DNA from 2 places in the Kribbella sp. NPDC049227 genome. Region 1 is predicted to be linked to the other one. Evidence: riboswitches for the same ligand, from Rfam matches in the RefSeq annotation. Region 1 holds a riboswitch; the other holds the start of a gene.
What was found. Region 1 has a riboswitch for glycine ahead of ACGFH6_RS06400 (L-serine ammonia-lyase). Riboswitches for the same ligand answer to the same signal wherever they lie in the genome.
Positions count from the first base shown of each region.

Region 2: linked by a shared signal. The riboswitch ahead of gcvP (aminomethyl-transferring glycine dehydrogenase) and the one ahead of ACGFH6_RS06400 (L-serine ammonia-lyase) in region 1 are both predicted to bind glycine.

Region 1 covers NZ_JBICST010000001.1:1,281,568-1,290,253, reverse strand. The annotation lists gene ACGFH6_RS06430 (NRAMP family divalent metal transporter) at 1-119, opposite strand, end outside; gene ACGFH6_RS06425 (GntR family transcriptional regulator) at 277-999, shown strand; gene ACGFH6_RS06420 (aminopeptidase P family protein) at 1,084-2,514, shown strand; gene ACGFH6_RS06415 (hypothetical protein) at 2,711-2,938, opposite strand; gene ACGFH6_RS06410 (alpha/beta hydrolase) at 2,988-4,475, opposite strand; gene ACGFH6_RS06405 (DUF3817 domain-containing protein) at 4,597-4,980, shown strand; glycine riboswitch at 4,978-5,070, shown strand; gene ACGFH6_RS06400 (L-serine ammonia-lyase) at 5,156-6,529, shown strand; gene ACGFH6_RS06395 (SDR family oxidoreductase) at 6,530-7,237, opposite strand; gene ACGFH6_RS06390 (helix-turn-helix transcriptional regulator) at 7,340-8,170, shown strand; gene ACGFH6_RS06385 (hypothetical protein) at 8,314-8,686, shown strand, end outside.
Region 2 covers NZ_JBICST010000003.1:868,808-877,493, reverse strand. The annotation lists gene ACGFH6_RS16395 (pyridoxal phosphate-dependent decarboxylase family protein) at 1-165, opposite strand, end outside; gene ACGFH6_RS16390 (hypothetical protein) at 340-1,107, shown strand; gene ACGFH6_RS16385 (hypothetical protein) at 1,192-1,527, shown strand; gene ACGFH6_RS16380 (serine hydrolase domain-containing protein) at 1,515-2,816, opposite strand; gene gcvP (aminomethyl-transferring glycine dehydrogenase) at 2,813-5,659, opposite strand; glycine riboswitch at 5,737-5,826, opposite strand; gene ACGFH6_RS16370 (dihydrodipicolinate synthase family protein) at 5,842-6,702, opposite strand; gene ACGFH6_RS16365 (MerR family transcriptional regulator) at 6,753-7,367, opposite strand; gene ACGFH6_RS16360 (bifunctional nuclease family protein) at 7,561-8,055, opposite strand; gene ACGFH6_RS16355 (MerR family transcriptional regulator) at 8,119-8,686, opposite strand, start outside.

The DNA.
Region 1 (8,686 bases):
GTCTTCCGTCCGGCCGCGGGGGCGAGCCGGCGGGCATAGGGATTGGTCCGGCGGGTGACTGGCTTCGTGGTGGGCCGCCGCGGTGGGCGGTGCGGACGTTTCGAGGTGGGCGTCGACATGGGCGTGTCTCCAGGGTCTGGCGGGCTGCTGTCGGGATGGGCTCCATGGCTGTGAGTAACGAGGGATGACTTGAGCGTAGAGATTGTTCAACAATCCTGCAAGAGTCTTGTTCCACTAAACTTCCCCTCACCGCCTCGGGTGGGCGATGATGCGGAGATGAGCACGGGTGGGGCCGACGAGGGCCGGCAGGCATGGTTGCGGACAGTGGCCGACGATGTCGCGCGGCTGGACCGCAGTAGTTCGGCCGAGCGGGCCGCCGACATCCTGCGCCGCAGCATCACCGAGGGCGCGCTGCCGCCCGGCGCCCAGCTCTCCGAGATCGAGCTGACGGAGGTCCTGGAGGTCAGCCGGAACACGCTGCGGGAAGCGTTCCGGCTGCTCACCCACGAGGGGCTGCTGGTCTACAAGCTGCACCGCGGGGTGTTCGTCCCGGAGCTGGACGAGCGGGACGTGATCGACCTGTACCGGCTGCGCCGCGTGCTCGAGGTCGACGTCGTCCGCGGCCTGGCCGAGCGTGACCCGGAGCTGCCGGCCAGCCGGCTCGAGCCGTTGCAGGCCGACGTCGAAGCAGCCGAGGCGGCCGCGCTCGTCGACCGCTGGCCGGCCGTCGGTACGGCGAACATGCGGTTCCACGAGCACCTGATCGGTCTGGCCGACAGCACGCGGATGGACGCGATGACCGGGCGCCTGCTGGCCGAGTTGCGGCTGCTCTTCCACGTGATCGCGACCCCGCGCGAGCTGCACGAGCCGTACATCGCACGCAACCGCGGGCTGTTCGAGCTGCTCGAGGCGCGCAAGTACGAGCAGGCCGCGGCCGACCTGCACCAGTACCTGCTCGACAGCGAGCAGGGGATTCTCGAAGCATTCCGGGCTCGCTGATCCAACAGGCGATAAGGGCTTGCGCGCTCCGCCACGACCTGAGTTGATACCTGTAACCGTCAGCTGCAAAGGGGAGCACAGCGCATGACCGACGACGACCGTACCGAGCAGACACCCAAGTCCTACCGCCCGATCGACGCGAAGGGGTTCCGGGAGTCCATCTCGCGCGGCTGGGGGCCCGTCGACCGATCCGTGACCGTGCCGGAGGGACTTGCCGAGGCCGCGGCCGAACACCGGCGCAAGCTGTCGGCGTCGCTGCCGGGCCGGCGGATCGCGATCGCGGCCGGCCGTGCGCCGGTTCGTTCGAACGACACCGACTACATGTTCCGCGCCGACAGCGACTTCGTCTGGCTCACCGGTTGCCAGGCCGAAGGCGCCGTACTGGTGCTGTCGGCCGACGGCGAGGCGACGCTGTACCTGCGCGAGACCGCTGGGCCGGACGAGGCCGACTTCTTCGCCAACGCGCGCGACGGTGAGCTGTGGATCGGGCCGGTGCCCGGGCTGAAGGACTGGTCGGACGCGCTGCAGATCCCCTGCCGCCCGATCGAGGAGCTGCCCCAGGGCGTGCGCGGCGCGGTGCCGTTCATGCTGTCGGTGCCCGGCGTCGAGCCGATGCTGGACGCTTTGGTCCGGACCTCCCCGACGGACGGGAACTCGCTGCGCCAGACGCTGGCGGAGCTGCGCCGGATCAAGGACGACTGGGAGCTGGACCAGCTGCGGGAGGCCGTCGCGGCCAGCGTGCTCGCGTTCGGCGACGTGGCGCGTGAGCTGCCGGAGGCGATCCGGGGCGGCGGGGAGCGGTGGCTGCAGGGGACCTTCGACCGGCGCGCGCGGACCGCGGGCAACGGCGTCGGGTACGCCTCGATCGTTGCTGCTGGCAATCATGCGCCGGTGCTGCACTGGGTCCGCAACGACGGCCCGGTGAACGAGGGCGACGTGATCCTGCTGGACGCCGGCGTCGAGACCCGGACGCTCTACACGGCCGACGTGACCCGGACGTTCCCGGCCACCGGCGAGTACACCGCGGCCCAGCGGCAGGTGCACGACCTGGTGCACAAGGCCCAGTTGGCGTCACTCGACGCCGTCAAGGTCGGAGCGCCGTACCGCGCCTTCCAGTACGAGGCGATGCGGGTGCTGGCCGAAGGGCTGCGCGACTGGGGGCTGCTCGACGTCTCGATCGACGAACTGCTCGGCCCGGACGGGCAGCAGCACCGCCGTTTCATCGTGTGCGGGACGGGCCACTACATCGGCCTCGACGTCCACGATTGTGACGCTTCGCGTCCGGAGGCGTACTTCGCCGGCGACATCGAGGCCGGGATGGCGCTAGCGGTCGAGCCTGGGCTCTACTTCCACCCGAACGACGAGACCGTGCCGCCGGAACTGCGCGGTATCGGAATCCGGATCGAGGACAACGTCGTGGTCCACTCCGACCGGCTCGAGATCCTCACCAAGGACCTTCCGATCACCACCGACGGCCTGGAGAAGTGGACGCGGTCCCACCTCGACGCGCGGTGACCGGTCGACTCCGGAAAATTACCCATCACAAGCAGTAACACTGAGGCCCTCGGCAACGATGTAGGGAGCGGGGGAGGGTCGAACTCGGCTCGGCGCGTGGCAGTGGGGGGCCGCGTACCACGCGCCCGGCCGAGGCGGCCCCGACTGGGGCCGTGGGGGACCCAGAATCCTGGGGCACGGGGAGCACGTCATGAACCTACGAGTGCGCGTAGTTCACTGCGGCGATCAACGCTGGTACGCCGACATCGACGACGCCGATGATCCGCAGCCCGACGATCCTTTCTGGTACGTCGACAACTGCCGATCCCAGACGCAGGCCCTCGAATCCGCCTGCGCCGAACTTCGCCTGCTCGCGGGCCGCATGGTCCGCGGCGACGAGATCAACCGTGTACTCGATGTGACCGGCGTACCGGTCTGAGTCCACGCAGGAACCCCGGGCCGGCGCTAGTTGGGAGCGCCGGCCCGGACTCGTCTCAGCCCACCGGTGGTACGGCGGGACAGCTGCGGCCGCGCTTCGGGACCTCGCGTGCGATCAGGTAGTCGTCGATCGTCGACTGCACGCACGGACTGGTCGTGTAGCTGCCGTGGCCCCAACCCTCGTAGGTCAGCAGCCTGCCGTCGTTACCCAGTTGGCGTGCCACGCTCTTCGCCCAGTTGTAGCCGGTGGCCGGATCGTGGATCGCGTTCGCGAGCAGGACCGGAGTATCCAGGCCGTGCACCTTCAACCGATGCTGCGGATTGGTGGCCGGCGGCTGTCCGAGGCACATCGACACGGCCATCAGCTGACCTGGGTACCGCATGTCCGGGTTGTTCCGTGCCAGCCGGGCGAGAAGACCGGCGTACTCCTTGTAGTCGCTGACCTGCAGGTTCCAGTCCTGGCAGAACACGGCCAGCGGGTTCGATGCCAGTCCGGGCGGGATCGGCGGCTGCGCGGTCGGCGGCGCGCTGGCGTCGAGCTGCTTCAAGGTGTCCGCGAGCGCTCGCCACTCCGGGTCGTAGAGCTGGCGGAACACGTAGAAGCTCAGGTTGAACGGTGTGGTCGCGACGTCCGGGTGCTGTGGGTCCGGCACCTCGCCACGGTCGGCACGGGCCAGGAGGTCCGTCCACAGGGCGTGGATGTCGCGCCCGTGCAGGGCACAGGTCGTTGCCGAGTCGCACCATTTCACGAACTCCGAGAACGAGTCCTGGGCCGCCTCGGCCTGGTCGTCGACGAACTCCTTCGCCGACGCCGCGCTGTGGTCGGCCACGCTCTCCAGCACCATCGCGCGCACCCGGCCCGGGTACGTCTCGGCGTACTGCCCGCCGAGCACGGTGCCGTACGAGCTGCCGTGGAACGAGATCGCCGACTCTCCGAGCGCCGTGCGGATCGCGTCGACGTCGCGCACCGTCTGCCAGGTGTCGATGTGGTCGTACACCGGCCCGGTGTGCTCGCGGCAGTCGGTCGCGAGCTGCTTGTTGTAGGCGATGGTGACGCGGAACGCCGTGGCGCTTTTGATGATCGGCGACGGCTGCTGGGCCAGCAGTGCGGCCGTGCACTTCACCGGGTTGCTGCGAGCCACCCCCCGCGGATCGAAGCTCACGATGTCGAACCGGTCCTGCAGGTCCTCGCTGAACCGGAACATGCCGGTCTTGATCCGGTCGACGCCCGAGTCACCGGGACCACCCGGGCCCCACATCAGTACGCCGACCCGGTCGCTCGGGGACTTCGCAGTACGCCGGGCGATCGCGAGGCCGAACGTCGGTCCGTCCGGGTGATGCCAGTCCACCGGCACCTGCAAGGTCGCGCACTGCGATCCCTTCACTTCCTCGGGATCGTCCTTGCCCTCGGGCTTGCAGTCGGACCACTGCACTGTCACCGGCTTGGGTACCTCGGCCGGCGCGGGCACCGCGGTCAGACCCGCCGCGGCGAATCCCAGGACCACACCCCACGCGGTGGTCCTGAGCACTTGTCTGGCTGTCATCAGGGGAATCTCCTGTCTGGGGAACTCCCTCGATCCTCAGCAACCGTTTGCCTACGCACATCGGGGAGCAGCCCTCGACACACCCCGGGCGCGGCTTGGGGGACTTGTTAGGGTCGGGTCGATGACCGAGACGACTGTTGCCGCCCCGGCCGGCACGAAGAAGCACGCGACCTGGTTCCGCACGGTGGCGATCGCCGAGGCGATCTCCTGGACCGGTCTGCTGATCGGAATGCTGTTCAAATACGTGCTGTCCGACAACGAGCTCGGGGTGAAGATCTTCGGCCCGATCCACGGCGGCATCTTCATCGTGTACGTGCTCACCGTGCTGCTGGTGCGTGGCCCGTTGCGCTGGTCCTGGCCGGTCACGCTGCTCGCGCTGGCGGCCAGTGTTCCGCCGCTGTTCACCTGGTTCTTCGAGATCTGGGCGGTGCGCACCGGCCGGATTGACGACGGCCGGGACACCGCCGTACCGTCCAGGGCGTCAGCTAACTCAACAGCCGCATGAACCCGTGCGGGAGAGACCCGGGCACGACCCGGGCGCCGTAGGAGCAACTCTCCCCAAGAATCTCTCAGGCACCTTCACCGCACGGGCGAGGCACCTCTGGAAGACGTCCCCGGACGTCTGACAGAGCGGGGAGGACACCAAACGGTCAACGGCGACCGGAAGGAACCTCCACACGATGGCGATCAGCGTCTTCGACCTGTTCAGTATCGGGATCGGCCCGTCGAGCTCCCACACCGTGGGACCGATGCGAGCCGCCCGCACCTTCGCACTCGGCCTGGCCGATGCCGGCCTGCTGGCTGCCACCGCGACCGTCGAGGCCCAGCTGTTCGGTTCGCTGGGCGTGACCGGCCACGGCCACGGCAGCAACAAGGCGGTCCTGCTCGGTCTCGAGGCCGAGGACCCCGAGACCGTTGTCACCCACTCGGTCGACGCACGCGTCGAGACGATCCGCGAGCGCGGCCGGTTGCTGCTGGCCGGCACCCACGAGATCACGTTCGACGAGAACGCACACCTGGTGATGCACCGGCGCAAGGTGCTGCCGTACCACCCGAACGGGATGACGTTCGTGGCCCGGTCCGCGGACGGCGGCGTACTGCGGGAGCGTACGTACTACTCGGTCGGCGGCGGGTTCGTGGTCGACGAGAACGCGGCGGCCGGGGACCGGATCGTGCCGGACACGACCCCGCTGAAGTACCCGTTCACGACCGGCGCCGAGCTGCTCGAGCGGTGCCGCGAGTCGCAGTTGCCGATCAGCGAGGTGATGCTCGCCAACGAGCTGGCCTGGCGGACCGAGACCGAGATCCACGACGGCCTGCTGCACATCTGGCAGGTGATGCAGGACTGCGTCCGCGAGGGCTGTGAGACCGAGGGCATCCTGCCCGGCGGCCTGAAGGTGCCGCGGCGGGCGCACGCGCTGCACCAGAAACTGAGCCGCGACCCGTGGTCGGTGGATCCGCTCAAGGTGATGGACTGGGTCAACCTGTTCGCCCTCGCGGTGAACGAGCAGAACGCGTCCGGCGGGCGGATCGTCACCGCGCCGACGAACGGCGCCGCGGGCATCATCCCGGCCGTACTGCACTACTACCGCCGGTTCGTGCCGGGGGCGACCGACGACGGCGCGGTCCGGTTCCTGCTCACCGCCGGCGCGATCGGCGTGCTGTACAAGGAGAACGCGTCGATCTCCGGCGCCGAGGTCGGCTGCCAGGGCGAGGTCGGCTCGGCCTGCTCGATGGCGGCGGCCGGGCTGTGCGAGGTCCTCGGCGGTACGCCGCAGCAGGTCGAGAACGCGGCCGAGATCGCGATGGAGCACAACCTCGGCCTGACCTGCGACCCGGTCGGCGGCCTGGTGCAGATCCCGTGCATCGAGCGGAATGCGATGGCGTCGGTGAAGGCGATCAACGCGGCCCGGATGGGGATGCACGGCGACGGGGTGCACGTGGTCACCCTCGACAAGGTGATCAAGACGATGCGCGAGACCGGCGCCGACATGAAGATCAAGTACAAGGAGACGTCCCGCGGCGGCCTGGCCGTCAACGTCATCGAATGCTGATCACCACGGCACGGTCCCGGTCAGGCTCAGATACTCACCGGTCGGTCCGTCCGGGCCGATCTGGGCCAGCCGGACGATGATCTCCGCTCCCTGCTCGACCGTCTGGTCGCCGCTGTGCCCGTTGAAATCGGTCGCGGTGTAGCCGGGGTCGACCGTGTTGATCCGCAGTTCCGGCAGTTGCCGCGCGTACTGGACGGTGAGCATGTTGAGAGCGGCCTTCGAGGAGCCGTAGCCCGGTGCGGGGACCCAGACCGGGACCGCGGCGGAGTGTGCCTGTGGATCCGTGGCCGTGGCGATCGAGCCGAGCCCGCTGGACACATTCACGACGACCGGGTTGGTGCTGCGCTCGAGCAGCGGCAGGAAACGGTGCAGCATGCGGACCGGTCCGAACACGTTGACGTCGTACGTCTGTCGCAGGTCATCAGCCCTCAAGTCCCGGGCGGTGCGCACCTGGCCGAGAATGCCGGCATTGTTGATCAGTACGTCGAGCCCGCCCGCCTCGGCCTCGATCTGAATCGCCGCGTTGTCGACGGACTCGTCGCTGGTGACGTCGAGCGGCACGTATCGCGCGCCGAGAGTGGCCGCGGCCTCCTTGCCTCGCTGGGGATCGCGGGCGCCGACGTAGACGGTGTGCCCGGCGGCGATCAGCCGGCGGGCGGTTTCGAATCCGAGGCTCTTGTTGGCCCCGGTGATGAGTGTCGTGGTCATGCACCCAGCCTCGTGCCAGGGGTTTCGGCCAGGTAGTACCCGCGATGTCCTAGGGAACGGCAGTACCAGGCTGGCTGGTGTGGTGCGCGGAATACTGGGTGCATGAGCGAGCTGGGCCGGACACTGCACGCGTGGCGGGATCGGGTGACGCCGGACGCGGTCGGCCTTCCGGCGGGCGGCAAGCGGCGAGCGCCGGGACTGCGCCGGGAGGAGCTGGCGCACCTGGCCGGAATGTCGGTGGACTACGTCGTCCGCCTCGAGCAGGGTCGATCGGACTCGCCGTCGGTCCAGGTGCTGACCGCGCTGGCCCGGGCACTTCGGCTGTCCGATGCTGAGCGCAACCATCTCTTCGCGTTGGCCGGCCAGGTGGAACCGTCGCCGGGGAGAATCTCGGCGTACATCCCGCCCGGTGTGCAGCGGATCGTGGACCAGTTGGAAGGTGCGCCGCTGTGCGTGTGCGACGCCGCCTGGACGGTGATCACCTGGAATCCGCTCTTCGCGGCCTTGATCGGTGATCCGTCCGAGTGGCGTGGCCGGTGGCGGAACATCATCTGGCGCCACTACGCGGCTCCGGGAGATCGCGTCGTACAGACGCCCGAGCAGCAGCGGACCTTCCGGGCCGCGATGGTGACGGACCTGCGGGCTTCGATCGCTCGCTACCCGCACGACCCGGAACTCAAGGGGCTGATCCATGAACTGCGGGCCGGCTACGACGCGTTCGCCCAGCTGTGGGATCAACCGGTCGTCGGGTTCCATCAGACCGAGCAGAAGACCATCAATCACCCCGATCTCGGTTCCATCGTCATCGACTGCGACGTACTCACAGTGCCGGGCAGTGACCTGCGCATCGTGGTCTACACCGCCGCGCCGAACAGCGAGGCCGCCGAGAAGTTGCGCCTGCTGTCGGTCGTCGGCCTGCAGACGCTCCGGTGATAACTGAACTCACCGGTCCCATGACGGAGCGGAATCCTACGCGCGCGTAGTGGTAACTCGGCTGCCGGAAGGTTGCGATCTAGCGTGGAATTTCTTCCAAGGGCTGTTTGAAGCGCTGGTGCACCAGATACTCTCCGGGACTTGTGAGACCGATCGCTGCCGTGGCCGCCCGCCGCCCGCCCTGGCAGAACCCGCAGCGGCTGCGACAGGTCGCCGGCGTCGCCGGCGCGCTGCTGCTGCTCTACCTCGTCCTGGTCCTGGTCGCTCTCCTCGGCGGCCCGCGGCTGGGTGCGTCGTTCCTGCCGCTGCCCGGCGGCGGACCGAACCCGGCCAACCCGGTCGCCGGGCTCCAGCCCAGTCAGCCGACCAAGAACATCCCGACGATCCCGGGCCGCAGTACACCGACCCCCGGTTCCACGCCCGTGAGCACGCCGTTGCCGCCAGCAACCACCCCGGACGAGACGACCGGCACGGGCACCTCCGTCGTCAACAGCGGAGTGAAGACACCTTGCCCGA
Region 2 (8,686 bases), on a different contig from region 1:
CGGCTCGCCCAGCACCTCGGCGGTCCGGCGCAGTACCTCCGCCGGCGATCCGTGCGGGAGCGGCCCTCGGTCACGATCGGACACAGTCGAGGCGAACGGCCACGCGGAATCGAACGGGTTGCGCACAGGCGAGGGCAACGCGGTCAGACGCGCAGGATGCGGCACCAGATCTCCCGGGAAGTTGTCGAGTAAGGCAAGCCTTACTAAGGCAGGCCTAACTTTTCTCCCGCCTCACGCACCGTGTCAACTCCACCACCCAAGGAGTGGCGATCCTCACCTGTTCAGGCCTGGTTCAGCGCACCGGTCGCAGGCTGACCGTGAACGAAAGGAGCGCTGCTCATGATCGCTTGGCTGAAACCTGGTGTGCTGTTCGCAGTCACGGCCCTGCTGGCCGGTGCGACCCCCACCACCAGCACCGCGTACCGGGAGCACCACCACCCGTCGACCTGCAAGCTACCGGTCTTCGGACCGGGCAGCCGCTACCACCCGGAGTTCGACCCCGCGGACTTCTCCCCGAACGTGACCAACCCGTGGTTCCCGCTCAAACCTGGCCGCACGCTCGTCTCCACCGGCGTCAAGGACGGCGAGAAGGCCCTCGACCTGTTCGCCCCGACGCCGCGTACCAGGGTGATCGCGGGAGTCCGGACCAGGGTCGTCGAGGACCGCCTCTACCTGAACAACGTGCTGCACGAGCGCACCAGCGACTACTACGCCCAGGACCGCTGCGGCAACGTCTGGTACTTCGGCGAGGACACCGCCGAGCTGGACGCGCACGGCCGCGTCATCAGCCGTGAAGGCAGCTTCCATGCGGGCGTGAACGGCGCCCAGCCCGGTGTCTTCATGCAGGCCCGTCCGCAACTCGGGCGCAAGTTCCGCCAGGAATGGTACGCCGGCCACGCCGAGGACATCTTCTGGCTCATCGGCCGCAACACTACGGTGACCATCCCCCTCGGCACCTTCCGCCATGCCCTCCGTACAGCCGAGACCACCGCACTCGAGCCGGATGTGCTGGACAACAAGTACTACGTGAAAGGCATCGGCCAAGTCGCCGAGCTCTCGGTCACCGGTCCAGCCGAATCTCTACGCCTTGTCGAGATCATCTCCTAGTGTCCTGAGTCGGGACACCAGTGTCCCGACTCAGGACGCCAGCCCGTAGGGCGTTCTGGTCAGGACGAACGTGGCGATGTTCAGGTGGTCGATCTGGGTGCCGTTGCGGACGACGCGGAGCTTCTCGCCGGCGAGGTAGCCGTCGCGATCCTGAGAGCCAACCTGCGCAACGGCGACGACAACGAGAAGCTCGCACTCGGTCTGCTGAGGGACGACCTCCGGGCGGCCCACCGACTCGAGGAGGCACTGGCGGCGTACCAGGAGGCCCTGACCGTCCGCCGAACGACACCCGCACTCCAGACGGTGATCCAAACCCTCCGTGCACTAGGCCGCCACGACGAGGCCCGCCGGTTGGAGGACGAACTGCACAGCCGACCGAAGCCAGGCGTCTACACCCTGACGATCCCTCAGGCGCCGTAGGGGTTGCGGGTGAGGGTGAAGGTGGCGACGGTGAGGTGGGTGATGCGGGAGCCCTCGCGATGGACTCGGAGCGTTTCGCCGGCCAGGTAGCCGTCGCGGCCTTGGTAGAGGTCGCGGGCCAGTGGGGACAGCCGGGTGGTCAGGCCGCCGGTCATGGTGAGGATGCCTGCCGAGACGGAGATCGTGAGTGGGGTGTTGCCCCAGTACCAGTGGCCCAGCAGGTCATCGCCCTGGATGAGCGACGGCTCGGGCATCCATTCCTGCGGCAGGACCGGTTCGTGGGTGACGAGGATGCGCACGAGGTCCGGTGGCAGGGATGCGACACGGCCGTACGTCGCGTTGCCCAACGTCACCGCACCCACTCGGCGGGTCCGGTCGACGAACAGCCCGGCGAGGAAGCCGGGCATCGAGCCGGTGTGCCCGATGAACAGTTGCGGATCGTCGGCAATCAGCCGGAGACCCAAACCGTAGGAAGCGGTCAGTTTCTCGCGTGGGTCCGAGGCTGCGGGTGACGCCATCTCCTCGACCGTGTCGCGGCTGAGGATCTCGTGCACGGGGTCGATCCAGAACATCGCGTACTTCGCCAGATCCTCGATCGTGCTCCACAACTGCCCGGCCGGCGCCATCGCCCCGGAGTCGTGAGCGGGCTCCTCCAGCAGCCGCCCACTGAACGGATGCACGGAGAAACCCTGGGCGGCCGGACCCGACGGGAAGTACGACGTACGCCGCAGCTCCAGCGGATCGAGGATGCGGGACTGCACCAGTTGAAGCCAGGGCTCGCCCCGCAGCCGGGCCACCATCTCACCGAGCAAGGCGTAGCCGAGGTTCGAGTAGTGATGCCGGCGATCGGCCGGGCCTACCGCCTGGGACTCATCCATCGCCGCCGTCAGCTCATCGAACGAGACCCCCGGATTGCGTTCCCACCAAGGACCTTCCGGCTCGGCGTTCATGCCGCCCGAGTGCGCGAGCAGGTGCCGCACGGTCCGGTCGCCGAACGCGATCCCCGGCAGATGCTTGCCCACGGCATCGTTCAGCGCGAGCAGCCCGTCGTCGCGGCACTGCATCACCAGGATCGCCGTCAGCGTCTTGGTGATCGACCCGATCCGATACTGCACATCCGGACCGGGCGCACCACCGTCCGCCGTCGCGAACCTCCCGCGCGACCCGGTCCACACCAGTGCACCGTCACGCACCACCCCCGCGTTGACCGAGGGCAACTTCCATTCGCTCTGCGCAGCGGCGATCTCGGCGTACAGAGCGTCGGCGGTAACAGGACGAACGGAAGTCACTCAAAGGCCTCCGGGGCGGGGCAGGAGCAGATGAGGTTGCGGTCGCCGTAGGCGCCGTCGATGCGGCGGACGGGCGGCCAGTACTTCGAGGTCCGGTCGACCGAGCGCGGGAACGCCGCCTCCTCGCGGGTGTAGGCGTGGTCCCACTTGTCGTTGATCACCGACTCGGCGGTGTGCGGCGAGTTCACCAGCGGGTTGTCACCGGCTGGCCACTCCCCCGCCGCAACGCGGTCGATCTCGTGCCGGATCGCGATCATCGCGTCGCAGAACCGGTCGAGTTCGCCGAGGTCCTCGGACTCGGTGGGCTCCACCATCAGCGTGCCCGCGACCGGGAACGACATGGTCGGTGCGTGGAAGCCGTAGTCGATCAGCCGCTTCGCGACGTCGTCGACGCTGATCCCGGTCTCCTTGGTCATCGGCCGCAGATCCAGGATGCACTCGTGCGCGACCAGGCCGTTCTCGCCGGTGTAGAGCACCGGGAAGGCACCCTCGAGCCGCTTCGCCACGTAGTTCGCCGTCAGTACGGCGGCCTTGGTCGCGGCGGTCAGACCCTCGGCACCCATCATCCGGATGTAGGCCCACGAGATCGCCAGTACGCCGGCCGAACCGAACGGCGCCGCGCTGATCGGGCCGACACCGGAGTCCGGACCGGCCTCGTCCAGCAGCGGGTGGTTCGGCAGGTACGGCGCCAGGTGCGCGGCCACGGCCACCGGGCCGACACCCGGACCACCACCGCCGTGCGGGATGCAGAACGTCTTGTGCAGGTTCAGGTGGCTGACGTCGCCGCCGAACTCACCGGGCTTCGCCAGGCCGAGGAGCGCGTTCAGGTTCGCGCCGTCGACGTACACCTGGCCGCCGTGGTCGTGAACGATCTGGCAGACCTCGCGAACGCTCTCCTCGTAGACCCCGTGCGTCGAGGGGTACGTGATCATGATGGCCGCAAGCTTCGACGCGTGCTCGGACGCCTTCGCCCGCAGGTCGGACAGGTCGATCGTGCCGTCGTCGTTGCCCTTGACAACGACCACCTTCATGCCGGCCATCACCGCGGAGGCGGCGTTGGTGCCGTGCGCACTGGCCGGGATCAGGCAGACGTTGCGGTCCTGATCGCCCTGCGCGCGGTGGTACCCGCGGATCGCGAGCAGACCGGCCAGCTCACCCTGAGAGCCGGCGTTCGGCTGGATCGAGACCTTCGCGTAGCCGGTGACCTCGGCCAGCCAGCGCTCCAACTGACTGATCAGCTTCACGTACCCGGCCGCGTCCTCGATCGGCGCGAACGGGTGCAGATCGGCGAACTCCGGCCAGGTGACCGGCTCCATCTCGGTGGTCGCGTTCAGCTTCATCGTGCACGAGCCGAGCGGGATCATGCCGCGGTCGAGCGCGTAGTCGTAGTCGGACAGCTTGCGCAGGTACCGCAGCATCGCCGTCTCGGACCGGTGCGTGTTGAACACCGGGTGCGTCAGGTACTCCGTCGTACGGCGAACCGCCTCGGGCAGACCGGCCGCCTCGGCGGAAGCGTCGTACCGGACGCCGAAGGACACGCAGACCCGGGTCACCGCGGCGACGTCGGTCTTCTCGTCGCAGGTGATGCCGACGTGGTCCGCGTCGACGAGGCGCAGCCAGATCCCGTTCTGCCGGGCGGCGTCGACCACGTCGGCGGCTCGACCGGGGACGCGCGCGAGCACGGTGTCGAAGAAGGTGCCGTGGACAACCTCCACGCCACCGGCGCGCAGCGAGGCGGCCAGCTTGCCCGCGTACTCGTGGACACGGTCGGCGATCGCCTTCAGGCCGTCCGGCCCGTGGTAGACGGCGTACATCGACGCGACCACGGCGAGCAGGACCTGCGCCGTACAGATGTTGGAGGTCGCCTTCTCGCGGCGGATGTGCTGCTCCCGGGTCTGCAACGCCAGCCGGTACGCCGGTGCGCCGTCGGCGTCGACGGAGACACCGACCAGGCGACCGGGCAACGACCGCTCGAGACCGGCGCGGACGGACATGAAGCCGGCGTGCGGACCGCCGTAGAACAGCGGTACGCCGAAGCGCTGGGACGAGCCGATCACGATGTCGGCGCCGGCCTCACCCGGTGCCTCCAGCAACGTCAGCGCGAGCAGATCGGAGGCGACCGCCACCAGGGTCTCGCGCTCGTGCGCGGCGGAGATCAGCGGCTTCAGGTCGCGGACCACACCGCCGGCGCCCGGGTACTGCACCAGGAAACCGAAGAAGTCGCCGTCCGGCAGACCGTCGGTGGTGTCCGCGACGACGACCTCGATGCCGAGCGCCTCGGCCCGGGTCCGCACGACGGCGATGGTCTGGTCGAAGCAGTCAGCGTCGACCAGGAAGCGGTCGGACTTGCTCTTCTTGTTCGACCGGTGGGCCAGTGTCATCGCCTCGGCGGCCGCGGTCCCCTCGTCCAGCAGCGACGCGTTCGCGGTCGGCAGGCCGGTCAGGTCGGACACCACGGTCTGGAAGTTCAGCAGCGCCTCGAGCCGGCCCTGGGAGATCTCCGGCTGGTACGGCGTGTACGCGGTGTACCAGGCCGGGTTCTCGACCAGGCGGCGGACGATCACCGACGGGGTGAAGGTGCCGTAGTACCCCTGGCCGATCATCGAGGTGGCCACGGTGTTGCGGGCGGCGAGCTGACGGAGTTCGGTCAGCGCGTCGACCTCGGAGGCCGGTTCGGGCAGCCGGAGCGCCTCGGTGGACCGGATCGACTCCGGTACGGCGGCGTCCACGAGCGCGTCGACGTCGTCGTACCCGAGCAGCTCCACCATCCGGGCGACCTCGTCCGGCCGTGGTCCGATGTGCCGGTCGGCGAACGCCGCAGAGATCTGGGGTGAGTTGTTCATCAAGAGGCTCCGTTGCTGACAGTGCTTCCGGTCGCCTCCCCCTCTGTCACGCCGAGCAGCGCACGCTTCAGAGTCGCCTGTGACACTCGGTCCATGGGCCTGAGAGGTTCCGGGGAGGAATTGCCCCTTCGGCGCCCGATCGCACGGGTCTCTCCCGAGTGCTGTGAACGGCTGTCCCGAGGCTACCAGGAATCCGCGAAGAGTTCGGGCAGCAGTCGCCTGGCGGCCGGCCGGGCTGCGTTGACCTGCTCCTGGGTCGCCGACACCATCGGCCAGCGAACCCGCGTACCGACGTCCGCCCAGTCCCCGACCGCGGCAAGGAACTTGTCCAGTGCCGGGTTCGACAACCCCGCCTTCTGCAGCGGTACGACGTGCTGCCCGAAGAACTCGCCGATCCGGCGTTCGACGTCCAGGTCGCGGGCGTGCTCCACCGAGCCGTTGGGCGAGAGCGCCGCGACGTTCGAGTAGCTGCCGTGCGCACCGAGTAGCGACATGGTCGCGAGGAAGTGCCCTGGCACGAAGATGGACATGCCGGACTTCAGCGCCTGCTCGAACCATGCCTTGTCCCCACCCGCGGTCTTCAGACCGATCAGACCCGGCACGGCGGCGGCCAGCGACGTCAGCAGCTCTGGACGCACGGGGGTCTTCGCGTGCGGTGGGTTGTAAAGAACGAGCGGCACGTCACCGGCGGTGTCCGCGACGCGGCGGAGGAAGTCGAGCGCCTCCCGGTCGTTCAAGGGCAGCCAGTCGGGCAGGATCACCTGGATCGCACCGGGTGCCAGCGCGGCGGCTCGACGTACGCGATCCAACTGCAGCTGGGCGGACGGGTGGCTCGCGCCGATCTGGAACGGCTTGGCCGCTCCCGCGAGCAGCTCGTTGATCCGATCGAACTCGTCCTCGGTCAGCGTGTGGAACTCGCCCGCCGTGCCGTGCGCATACAAGCCGTCCAACGGACTGGCGCCCAGGACGTCGACTTGGGCCTGCAGGCGCGCGAAGTCGATGGAGTCGTCCGCGTTGAGGGGCAACAACAGAGTCGCCCACACACCGCGCAGTGAATCAGCGGTGAGTGGGCGCACAGGATGAAGGAAGGGTCTCAGCCGGTCATGCGTGCGCGGCGCCGGGCCGCGAGTTCATCATTCGCGTGCTGATCGCCGTCCTCATGGCCGTCGGCCCGCTCGGTGGGCAGCTCGGACAGCGAGCCCTCGACCTCGCGCCAGACACCGCCGAGGGCGATCCCGAACACCCCCTGGCCGCCTGCCAGCAGGTCGATCACCTCGTCCGGCGACGTGCACATGTAGACCGAGGCGCCGTCGCTCATCAGCGTGATCTGGGTCAGGTCGTCGATGCCGCGCTTGCTCAGGTGGGCGATCGCGGTCCGGATCTGCTGCAGCGAGATCCCGGCGTCCAGCAGCCGCTTGATCACCTTCAGCAACAAGACGTCACGGAAACCGTACAACCGCTGCGTCCCGGAACCGGTCGCCGGGCGCACGGACGGGGAGACCAGGCCGGTGCGGGCCCAGTAGTCGAGCTGACGGTAGGTGATCCCGGCCGCGTGGCAGGCCGTCGGTCCGCGGAACCCGACATCCTCCGGCATCGGCCGCAGGTCGTCGTCGAAGAGCAGGCCCTGGACGCCGGCGGCAGCGGCCGCCTCGGCGCGTGCTTCGGACGTCGACTGCGCCGTCAGATCCGTGTCGCCGGTGCGTGTCACGCCTGAGCCTCCCTGGGTACCGACTGGAACGGGTCACTTCCGTGGAGTGACAACACCCCACAACTCCTTCAAGGTAAGCCGCCGACCAGGGAGGGTCAACGACAACCGCACCGAGCCGTGAGCGTGTCGCGGTTGCCGCTCGAATCGTTACCTACCTGGCCCTGTACCACGCGGGTCAAAACCAGCCCGGTCCTCAGCTCTTGTCGAAGTCCTCCGGAGTCACCTGGTCGAGGAACTCACGGAACCGCTCGACCTCCTCTTCCTCCTCCACCTCGTCGGTGTTCGTCGTCTCACTGTCCGGAACCGGGATGCCCGCCTCGGCCAGAATCTCCTCGGTGCAGAACACCGGTGTCCCGGTGCGCAGCGCCAGCGCGATCGAGTCCGACGGCCGGGCCGAGATCTCGGTCTTGTCGTCGAACACCAGGATCGCCTCGAACACGCCGTCGGTGAGATTCACGATCCGGACCTGACTGAGCGTGTGCCCGAGCACCCGCAGAGTCTCGGCGAACAGATCGTGGGTCAACGGCCGCGGCGGCTCCATGCCCTGCTGGGCGAAGGCGATCGCGCTGGCCTCGGCCGCGCCGATCCAGATCGGCAGGTACCGCTCTCCGCCGACCTCCCGGAGCAGCACAATCGGCTGACTCGAGGGCATCTCAACCCGGACTCCGACCACGTCGACTTCGCGCACACCTTCAGCCTACTCCGCGGGGCAGCCCCGGGCAGTCCCCGGCGGGTGCCGTGGACGGTGGGCTCAGTGTGGTAGGCGGGAGCGGACCAGGGCGGCATGCAACCGGACCGCCAGCGCGGCGAGTTCGCCGGTCTGTTCGGTACGGCGTGGCCCGGTGACCTGCTCGATCAGGCCGGCCTCGCGATCGGCCGCCGTACGGAACAGGCGCAGGTGCCGGGGCTCGATCCCGTAGCCGGCCAGTTCACCGGCCAGCTTGGCGACCAGGATCGCGTCGCCGTCGTAGTGGTTGCCGCTGGCCACCACCAGCCCGTGGCTCTCGACCTGGTCGAGCAATTCGGCGGAGATGCCCGCGGCGGCTCGCAGTTCGTCCCGGGTCAGCTTGAGCTCGATGCCCGCGGCACCGAAGTCCTCGGCGACCGGCAGACCGGGCGTCTCCGGCAACGAACCCGGCGCGACCGGAGGACCTCCGGCCGCCGGGCGCAGGCCGCGGTCGATCGCGCCGAGATGCTCCTTGATCACCTTCAGTGGCAGGTACTGGTCGCGCTGCGCGGTCAGCACATAGCGCAGCCGCTCGACATCGGCCGAGCTGAACTTCCGGTAGCCCGAGGCGGTCCGGGCCGGCGTCACCAGT